DNA from 3 places in the Streptomyces sp. NPDC031445 genome. Region 1 is predicted to be linked to each of the others. Evidence: riboswitches for the same ligand, from Rfam matches in the RefSeq annotation. Region 1 holds a riboswitch; each other region holds the start of a gene.
What was found. A riboswitch is a leader RNA that binds a small molecule or an ion and turns the genes downstream of it on or off. The one in region 1 is predicted to bind cobalamin.
Positions count from the first base shown of each region.

Region 1 (3,265 bases):
GCGGCCGGGTCGGTGCCGGCCGGCAGCACGAGCCGGGAGGCGTGCCGCACGACGTCGTGGTTGGACAGCACCCAGGTCGCGGAGGCGCCGGCGGCCCGGGCCGTGACCAGCGAGGCGGCGATGACGTCCCGCAGCTCCTCCGCGTCCCAGCGCGCCTCCAGGTACTCGAAGTTGAAGGCCTGGCCGAGTTCGTCCGGGCGGGCGTACAGGGCGCGGCGGGCCCCGGGGACCCAGGCCTCGGCGACGGCGGTGCGCGGCGGGCTGTAGGCGTCGAAGATCTTGCGCCAGTCGCGGTAGATCTCGTGGACCTCGTCCCGGTCCCAGTAGGGGTGGCTGCCCGGCGGCACCAGCGGCAGGGCCTGCTCGCCGGTCGCGCCGATGCCGCCGATGTCCCGCAGCGGCTCGGTGAGGTCCTTGGCCAGGCCGTGGGCGACGTCCACGCGGAAGCCGTCCACGCCCCGGTCCGACCAGAACCGCAGGGTGCTGCGGAAGTCGGCGCGGACCTCCTCGTCGTCCCAGTTCAGGTCGGGCTGTTCGGGGGCGAACAGGTGCAGGTACCACTCCCCGTCGGGCACCCGCCGCCAGGCGCTGCCGCCGAACACCGACTGCCAGTCGCTGGGCGGCAGTTCACCGTGCGCGCCGCGCCCCGGCCGGAAGACGTACCGCTCCCGGGCGGCGGACCCGGGCCCGGCACGCAGCGCCTCCTGGAACCAGCGGTGCAGGTGGGAGGTGTGGTTGGGGACGATGTCCACGACCACCTTGAGCCCGAGCCGGTGCGCCTCGCCCACCAGGGCGTCGAAGTCGTCCAGGGTGCCGAGGCGCTCGTCGACCCCGCGCGGGTCGATGACGTCGTAGCCGCCGTCGGCGAGTTCGGAGGGGTAGAAGGGGCTCAGCCACAGGGCGTCCACGCCGAGGGAGGCGAGATGGCCCAGGCGTTCGGTGATGCCCCGCAGGTCGCCGAGGCCGTCACCGTCGGCGTCGGCGAAGCTGCGCGGATAGATCTGGTAGACGACGGCCTGCCGCCACCAGTCGGGGTTCCTGGACGAGAGGTCCGGCGAGAGGTCTGCCATACGGGCTCCCAGGGGACGGACGACGGTACGGAATCTGTATCTGTCCACATTGCCCGGAAAGGGAACCCTGCGCGGCCGTTCAGCCCACGCAGTGCTCCAACAGCCCCCGGACGTCCGCGTCCACCACCCTGTACCGCACCACGCGCCCCTCCTTCTCCCCCGCCACGACCCCGGCCGCCCGCAGCAGCCGCAGGGCCTGGGAGACGGCGGGGTCGTTCATCCCCGTGGCGATGGCGAGGTCCGACACGGCGAGCGGCCCGGTGCGGTGCAGCGCGACCAGCAGCGCCAGCCGGTTGGCGTCGGCGAGCAGGGAGAAACGGTCGGCCCAGGTGCGCAGGCGCCCCGCCTCACCGATGGCGGCGATCGCCTCGCAGACCCGGTGCCCGTCGATGGAACGACGGTCGGCTCGGTCGGCAGGCACGAGATGCATGGGGCCAGTCTGGCAGGCCCCCTCTCTGTGATCTTCGATACCTGCGCAGGTGCGCAGCTATGCAGGAAACCGCGTGCCCCTCTACGGTGGGCGGGCCGTGGTGTTCGGGAAGTCGATGGAAGGTCGACGCGGCCCTCGCCACTGTGATCGGGGAGTTCCCGTTCCGTCCGGCACCGCCGGGCCACTGGTCGCAGACCGGGAAGGCAGGAACGGCGGACGTACGACCCGTAAGCCAGGAGACCGGCCACGGCAGCTCACGAAGTGATCCACGAGGTGCTGGAGCGTGAACCCATGGCCGATGCCGTTTCTTTCCGCTGGCGACGCGAGGACACCGTCAAGACGGTGGGGCTGCTGGCGGTGATCGTCGCCCTCCACGTCGTCGCGTTCGGAATCCTCTACGTCCTCGTCGCGCCCGAGCACTACAGGGTCGGCTCCGACGTCTTCGGGGTCGGGCTGGGCATCACCGCCTACACCCTCGGCATGCGGCACGCCTTCGACGCCGACCACATCGCGGCGATCGACAACACCACCCGCAAGCTGATGGCCGACGGCAAGCGGCCGGTGTCGGTGGGGTTCTGGTTCGCGCTGGGCCACTCCAGCGTGGTGGTGCTGCTGGCGCTGCTGATCGCGGGCGGCACCTCGCTGGCCGGGAAGGTCATGAACGAGGGCTCCACCACCCACCAGGTGCTCGGCTTCCTCGGTACGACGGTCTCCGGCACGTTCCTCTACCTCATCGCCGCCCTGAACCTGGTCGCCCTGGTGGGCATCCTGAAGGTCTTCCGGGCGATGCGGGCGGGCGCCTACGACGAGAAGCAGCTCGAAGCGCACCTGGACGCCAGGGGGTTCATGAACCGCGTCCTCGGCCGGCTGACGAAGTCCGTCTCCCGGCCGGGGCAGATGTACCCGCTCGGCTTCCTCTTCGGCCTCGGCTTCGACACGGCCACCGAGGTCACGCTGATGGTGATGGCGGGCTCGGGCGCGGCGGCGGGACTGCCCTGGTACGCGATCCTCTGCCTGCCCCTGCTCTTCGCCGCCGGGATGAGCCTGTTCGACACCCTCGACGGCACGTTCATGAACTTCGCCTACCAGTGGGCCTTCTCCAACCCGGTCCGCAAGGTCTTCTACAACCTCGCCATCACCGGTCTGTCCATCGCGGTCGCCTTCTTCATCGGCACCATCGAGCTGGTCGGCGTCCTGCACGAGAAGTTCGGCCTGCACGACGACATCACCGGCTGGATCGCCGGCCTCGACCTGGACAACGTCGGCTACCTCATCGTCGGCCTGTTCGTCCTGGTGTGGGCGGCGGCGCTGGCGTACTGGAAGGTCGCCCGGGTCGAGGAGCGCTGGGCGGTCTCGCCGTCCGCCGCCGACTAGCGCCTACCGCGCGACGGTCTCCAGGTACAGCTTCGCGTACCGGTCGGCGTCCACCTCCAACGCCACGTCCACCAGGGCGCGTTCGCGTCCGCCCTCGTGGATCTCGGACTCGCCGGGGCGGAGTCGGCGGTCGACGATCGTCTGGCCCCGGGTGGGGCCCGGGGCGAGGGAGACCTCGACCGGGAGCCGGCGGGTGGTGATGCCCTGCGGGTCGGCGACCGCGCACACCGCGCCCGCGTCGCCGAGGCCGCCCGCCTCCTCCGCCTGGGGCGGCTCGCCCTGGTGGGCCGGCCGGTGGGCGAGCAGCTCACCGGCCAGCCGGGTGCCGGGCTCACCGCTCGCGCGCAGCCGGTGGACCTCGGCGCTGTCCACCACGACCTGCTGGAAGACG
Region 1 covers NZ_JBVIJO010000003.1:235,328-238,592, reverse strand. The annotation lists gene ACZ5DC_RS11320 (glycoside hydrolase family 13 protein) at 1-1,070, opposite strand, end outside; gene ACZ5DC_RS11315 (ArsR/SmtB family transcription factor) at 1,150-1,500, opposite strand; cobalamin riboswitch at 1,582-1,763, shown strand; gene nicT (Nickel transporter NicT) at 1,792-2,874, shown strand; gene ACZ5DC_RS11305 (nucleoside hydrolase) at 2,878-3,265, opposite strand, start outside.

Region 2 (3,265 bases), on a different contig from region 1:
GCCCAGGCCGACCGGGCGCCACCTGGCGTTGGAACGCCCCGCCTGCTCGGTGGGGTAGAAGTTGATGTCGACCACGCGGTCCAGGAAGGTGACGGCCGTGCGGACCGTCTGGTCCAGCCGCTCCCAGTCGATGTCCCCGGTCGTGGTGTCCACGAAGGCGCCGAGGTTGACCGAGCCGAGGTTGCAGACGGCCGTCTCGCCGTCGTCGGTGACCTCCAGGATCTCGGTGCACAGGTTGGAGGAGTGGATGACGTTGCCGGGTTCGGCGGTCTGGTTGGCGGTGCGGTTGGCGGCGTCCTTGAACGTCATCCAGCCGTTGCCGGTCTGGGCGAGGGTGCGCATCATCCGCCCGTACAGGTCCCTGGCCGCGATGGTCTTCTTCGCCAGGCCCGCCGCCTCGGCCCTGCGGTAGGCGGTGTCGAAGTCCTCGCCCCACAGGTCGACCAGTTCGGGCACGTCGGCGGGGGAGAACAGCGACCACTGCCCGTCGGCGTTGACCCGGCGCATGAACTCGTCCGGGATCCAGTGCGCGAGGTTGAGGTTGTGGGTGCGGCGGGCGTCCTCGCCGGTGTTGTCCCGCAGCTCCAGGAACTCCTCGATGTCGGAGTGCCAGGTCTCCAGGTAGACCGCTGCCGCGCCCTTGCGCCGGCCGCCCTGGTTGACCGCCGCCACCGACGCGTCCAGGGTCTTCAGGAACGGCACGATCCCGTTGGAGTGCCCGTTCGTCCCCCGGATCAGCGAACCGCGCGAGCGGATGCGGGAGTAGGACAGGCCGATGCCGCCGGCGTGCTTCGACAGGCGGGCGACCTGGTGGTAGCGGTCGTAGATGGAGTCCAGCTCGTCCCGCGGGGAGTCCAGCAGGTAGCAGGACGACATCTGGGGGTGTCGCGTGCCGGAGTTGAACAGGGTGGGGGAGGACGGCAGGTAGTCCAGGCGGCTCATCAGGCCGTACAGGGACGCCACTTCGTCCACGGAGCGGGCCGTGTCGTCCTCCGCCAGGCCGCTCGCCACGCGCAGCAGGAAGTGCTGGGGTGTCTCCACGACCCTGCGGGTGACCGGGTGGCGCAGCAGGTAGCGGCTGTGCAGGGTGCGCAGGCCGAAGTAGCCGAAGCGGTCGTCGGCCGCGGGGTCGACCAGCGCGTCGAGGCGCTCGGCGTGCAGCCGCACGAACTCGGCGGTGCGGTCGGCGATCAGGCCCTCGCGGTGGCCGACCGCGACCGACTCGGTGAAGGACGTCACGCCCTGCGAGGCGGCCTCGTCCCGGATGGCGAGGGTCAGCAGCCGGGCGGCCAGCTTCGAGTACGCGGGATCCTCGGAGATCAGGCCGGCCGCGGCCTCCGTGGCCAGCTCCCGCAACTCCGCCTCGTCGGCGCGGGCGGACCGGCCCCGCAGCGCGGCGGCGGCCACCCGGCCCGGGTCGGCGTCGGGCAGGTCGGCGGTCAGCTCGGTCAGGGTCCGCAGCAGCGCGGCACCGGGACCGTCGGTCTCCGGCTCGCTGACTGAGACCGGGTCGGCTGGCGCGATGGTCACGTGGGGCTCTCCCTCGCTCGGCACGGGGCCTGGCGGGAGGCAGGGGCAGTCACGAGCGCGCACGGCGTCGCGTCCACCGGCCCATTCCACGAGGCCCGGACGTCAGAACCACCCGGGCCTGGACGGCCGGGTGCACCGCCGGCAGGTCTTCGGACTCGACACGCGTGCGGGGGCACACGGGTACACCGTTGCGGGACAGTTCCGGATTCGCACCGGATTCCCCTGCGACGACAGCGAGGACGAGCATACATCTAGTGCCGGGCTGCCATGTCACCCCCAGATGTAGTGTCGGCCCGGCCTCAGAGGGTCAACTCGTACGCGAGGAGCGTGAGGTCGTCCCGGCCCGGGAGGGGATTCCAGTCCCGCTCGGGGGCGCGGACGAAACCGAGGCGGGTGTAGACGCGGTGGGCGCTGTGCATGGTCCGCTGAGTGGAGAGGACCACGCGCACGCAGCCCTCGGTGGCCCGCCCGCGCTCGACGCAGGCCCGCACCAGCGCCTCCCCCACGCCCCGGCCCCGGGCCGCGGGGGCGACCGCGAGCATCCTGATCTCCGCCTCCCCCGGGCCGGCGATGTCGGTCATGGGGCCGCCGGAGCGGACGAAGGTGACCCCGCCGAGGAGCACGCCGTCGCGGACGGCCACGAGGACGTCCGCGGCGGCGGCCCGCTTCGCCACGTCCCTCAGCTCGCCGAGGTACCAGCCGCTCTCGTCGAAGGCGAGGAGGCCGTCACGGACATAGGCCCCGGCGGTGATCTCGCCCAGGTCGTCGTACTCGCCGGGAGCTGCCCGCCGGATCACGAAGTCCATGACACCGAGTCTGCCCGAGGGGCGCGGCGCGGATTCCCGGGGATCCGCGGCGGTCGCCTGCCGGGTTGCGGGGCGGAATGCCCATGTTTTCATGGAAACAGGTGCTGTGTGGGGTCCTCCGTGCCGAAAGCTGGTCTCGGAAGGAGAACGCACCATGACGAGAATCGTCCGTCACCCACCGGGCAAGGAGCGACCACGCAACGCGCCGATGGCGACGCTGTACGGGCGACGGGCGTGGTGCCGGGGCAGGCGGTTCCTCCTGGGCTACTGGCACCACCTGACCATCAGATCGGAAGCCCGGCTCGACACCACCCGCCCCCGCAAGTGGCGCAGATGGGCCTCGTACACCAACGCGAACCGGGTCGTGTGGGCCCTTGCCGCCCTCGCCGTCCTGGCGTGGGCCGGAGAGGGCGTGTACATCCTGATCTCGCACCACACGACGCGGTTCGAGACGTGGCGGAACGGCAACCAGGGCTTCGACGACGTTCTCCGCTTCGTCGGTCCGGTGCTCTCCGCTTCGATCGCCGCCGCCCTCTTCCTGTTCTTCTGGTACTGGTGGACCAAGCGGCGCTACCTCGCGAAGGCGCGCAGGCACCCCCGCGATCTGGTGCCCACCGCCGGCCCCGACATCGCCGAGATCGTGGGCCGCGAGGAGATCGCCCGGGTCATCGCCCAGCGGCTGCGGCAGCGTGAGACCCGCAGGCCCTATGTGCTCGTCGGCGGTGTGGGCACGGGCAAGACGGCCGTCCTGGTGCGGCTCACCGAACTGCTCGCCCGGCAGCACGCCGTGCCCGTGCCGATCCGGCTGCGGGACGCCACCGGCGCCGATCTGAACTTCGAGCGCATGGCCAGGGAACGGTTCGCCGAGGAAGCACCCCGCGGCATCCTCGCCCGCACCAAGAACGACCGGGTCTGGCAGCAACTGCTCG
Region 2 covers NZ_JBVIJO010000011.1:140,607-143,871, forward strand. The annotation lists gene ACZ5DC_RS27155 (ribonucleoside-diphosphate reductase subunit alpha) at 1-1,530, opposite strand, end outside; cobalamin riboswitch at 1,654-1,783, opposite strand; gene ACZ5DC_RS27160 (GNAT family N-acetyltransferase) at 1,830-2,336, opposite strand; gene ACZ5DC_RS27165 (NACHT domain-containing protein) at 2,491-3,265, shown strand, end outside.
Region 2: it holds a riboswitch for cobalamin, as region 1 does, so the genes downstream of both, ACZ5DC_RS27155 (ribonucleoside-diphosphate reductase subunit alpha) here and nicT (Nickel transporter NicT) in region 1, are expected to answer to the same signal.

Region 3 (3,265 bases), on a different contig from region 1:
GTCGCCGCGCCGGTCGTCGCGGGCCTCGCCTCGCTGCTGGCCACCCGGTTCTCCTACGGCGTCGGCGGCACCGCCGACGGCGAGGCCACCCGCAAGGGCTACCGCGCCGGCCAGATCGCCTCCGCCGGCCTGGTCTCCCTCGCGCACGGCACCAACGACGCCCAGAAGACGATGGGCATCATCACCCTCGCCCTCGTCGCGGGCGGCTCCATCGCCCCCGGCTCCAACCCTCCCACCTGGGTGATCCTCTCCGCGGGCATGGCCATCGCGCTCGGCACCTACATCGGCGGCTGGCGCATCATCCGCACCATGGGCAAGGGCCTGACCGACCTGGAGCCGCGCCAGGGCTTCGCCGCCCAGACCAGCGCCGCGACCGCCATCCTGGCCTCCTCCCACCTCGGCTTCTCCCTCTCCACCACGCACGTCGTCTCCGGCTCGGTGATGGGCGCGGGCCTCGGCCGCAAGGGCGGTGTGGTCCGCTGGTCCACCGCGACCCGCATGGCCGTCGCCTGGGTGCTGACCCTCCCCGCCGCCGCGCTGGTCGGCGCGGGCGCCGAGTCCGTCACCGGCCTGGGCGACTGGGGCACCGCCGTCGTCGCCGTCTTCCTGGTCGCCGCGAGCGCCGCCATCTGGAAGCTCTCCCGCCGCGAGGTCGTCGACCACACCAACGTGGTCGAGGAGACCGAGCCGGCCGGTGTGGTCACCGCCGCCATCGCCGCCGTGATCCCGCCCCCGGCGGGCGTGGTCGCCGGGGACCTGACGGCCACCATCCCCGCTCCGGCCACCGAGCCCGCCCCCGCCGCCCCGCCGGCCGCCGCGGTCTGACCCCGGCCCCGCGCACACGGTTACTGAAGGAAGCATCCCCATGAAGATCGACTGGGCGGCCCTCGGCTCCGTCTTCGGTGTCAGCCTCGCGTTCACGGTGGGCCTGGTGGTCCTGTTCACCCTCGGCATCAACGGCCTGTCGCGCCGTGAGAAGGCCGCGGCCCGGGGCGGGTCCGCCGCCCTCGCCGTCACCGGCGCCTACGTGTGCTTCGCGGCCTGCGCGGCGGCGGTGGCGTACGGGATCTACCTGATCGTCGTCAAGCCCTGACGGTCCGGAACCCCGCATCGGCCCCGCCGGGCCACCGCCTCGGCGGGACCGGCGGGGCCTTCGCATGCCGTCGCACCGGACTTCCGGCCGCCGTCCGGCGGAGCGGCGGTGTGGGCCTCAGCACAGTCCGGCGTCCCAGGTCAAAGGCAAGTTGACGGCCGTTCCGGGCGCGTGGTGGACTGCCCAGGCCATGTACGGCGGCAAGAGAGGAAGCCGGTGCGAATCCGGCGCGGTCCCGCCACTGTCACCGGGAAGAACCCCCGGGAGCCAGGAACTCTCACCGCCGATTCACGTCGAACCAGGGCGCGGACACCCTGAGTGAGGACACATATCGCCATGCTCGGCTGCCGATCGAGGACCCGTACCAGGACCGTTCCTGTTCCCACCGCCGGCTGAGCCGATGGGTGCCGATCGCACATACGCGTACGGTGCCGCCGCCGGCGTCCTCGGTGACCTGCTCCTCGGCGACCCGCGCCGCGGGCACCCGGTCGCCGTGTTCGGCCGGGCGGCCGGGACCGTGGAACGCGCCCTGTGGCACGACCACCGTGGCTGGGGCGCCCTGCACACCGCCGTGTGCGCCGGCGGCGCCGTCGCCCTCGGCGCGCTGGCCGCACGCGCCGCACGCCCCTGCCGTACCGCTTCCGCCGCGCTGACCGCCACCGCCACCTGGGCCGTCGTCGGCGGCACCTCGCTCGCCCGGGAGGCCCGCGCCATCGGGCGCGCCCTGGAGGCCGGGGACGTCGAGGCGGCCCGGGCCCGGCTGCCGCACCTGTGCGGCCGGGACCCGCAGGCCCTGGACGCCGACGGCATCGCGCGGGCCGTGGTCGAGTCGGTCGCCGAGAACACCTCCGACGCCGTGGTCGGCGCGCTCGTCTGGGGCGCCGTGGCCGGGGTGCCGGGGCTGCTCGGCTTCCGGGCGGTCAACACCCTGGACGCGATGGTGGGTCACAGGTCGCCCCGCCACCGGCGCTACGGCTGGGCCTCCGCCCGTCTGGACGACGTCGCCGGCTGGCCGGGCGCCCGGCTGACCGCCGTGCTCGCCGCAGCGGCCGGACCCGATCCGCGCGGCGCCCTGCGCGCCTGGAGGGCCGACGCGCGCAGGCACCCGAGCCCCAACGCCGGGCCCGTGGAGGCCTCTTTCGCGGGCGCCCTCGGCGTCCGCCTGGGCGGCACGCTCTCCTACGGCGGCCGGGTCGAACACCGCCCGGTGCTGAACGGCGCCACCGGACGGCCGGTCCGCGTCACCGACATCGACCGGGCCGTGCGGCTCTCCCGCCGCGTCGGTCTGCTCGCGCTCGGCACCACGCTGGCCGCGCGCGCCCTGCTGAAAGGACGTGGCAAGTGAGCGGTGGTCTCCTCGTCGCCGGCACCACCTCCGACGCGGGCAAGAGCGTCGTGACGGCGGGCATCTGCCGCTGGCTGGTGCGCCAGGGCGTGAAGGTCGCGCCGTTCAAGGCGCAGAACATGTCCCTGAACTCGTTCGTCACGCGCGAGGGCGCGGAGATCGGCCGGGCGCAGGCCATGCAGGCCCAGGCCTGCCGCGTCGAGCCGACCGCGCTGATGAACCCGGTGCTGCTCAAGCCCGGCGGCGAGCAGAGCAGCCAGGTGGTGCTGCTGGGCAGGCCGGTGGGCGAGCTGAGCGCGCGCGGGTACCACGGCGGGCGCCAGCAGCGGCTGCTGGGCACGGTGCTGGACTGCCTGGCCGAACTGCGGGGCACGTATGACGCGGTGATCTGTGAGGGGGCGGGCAGTCCCGCCGAGATCAACCTGCGGCGGACCGACATCGTCAACATGGGGATCGCGCGGAACGCGCGGCTGCCCGTGCTCGTCGTCGGCGACATCGACCGCGGGGGCGTGTTCGCCTCCTTCTTCGGCACCGTCGCCCTGCTCTCCCCCGAGGACCAGGAGCTGGTCGCCGGGTTCCTGGTGAACAAGTTCCGGGGCGACGTCGGCCTGCTGGAGCCCGGGCTGGACATGCTCCGGGACCTCACCGGGCGGCGGACGTACGGCGTGCTGCCCTTCCGGCACGGGCTCGGCATCGACGAGGAGGACGGACTGAGGGTGTCGCTGCGGGGCACGGTCCGCGAGTCCGCCGTGACGCCCCCCGTCGGCGAGGACGTGCTGCGGGTCGCCGTGTGCGCGGTCCCGCTGATGTCCAACTTCACCGACGTC
Region 3 covers NZ_JBVIJO010000008.1:59,549-62,813, forward strand. The annotation lists gene ACZ5DC_RS21620 (inorganic phosphate transporter) at 1-825, shown strand, start outside; gene ACZ5DC_RS21625 (hypothetical protein) at 866-1,093, shown strand; cobalamin riboswitch at 1,251-1,390, shown strand; gene ACZ5DC_RS21630 (cobalamin biosynthesis protein) at 1,494-2,438, shown strand; gene ACZ5DC_RS21635 (cobyric acid synthase) at 2,435-3,265, shown strand, end outside.
Region 3: it holds a riboswitch for cobalamin, as region 1 does, so the genes downstream of both, ACZ5DC_RS21630 (cobalamin biosynthesis protein) here and nicT (Nickel transporter NicT) in region 1, are expected to answer to the same signal.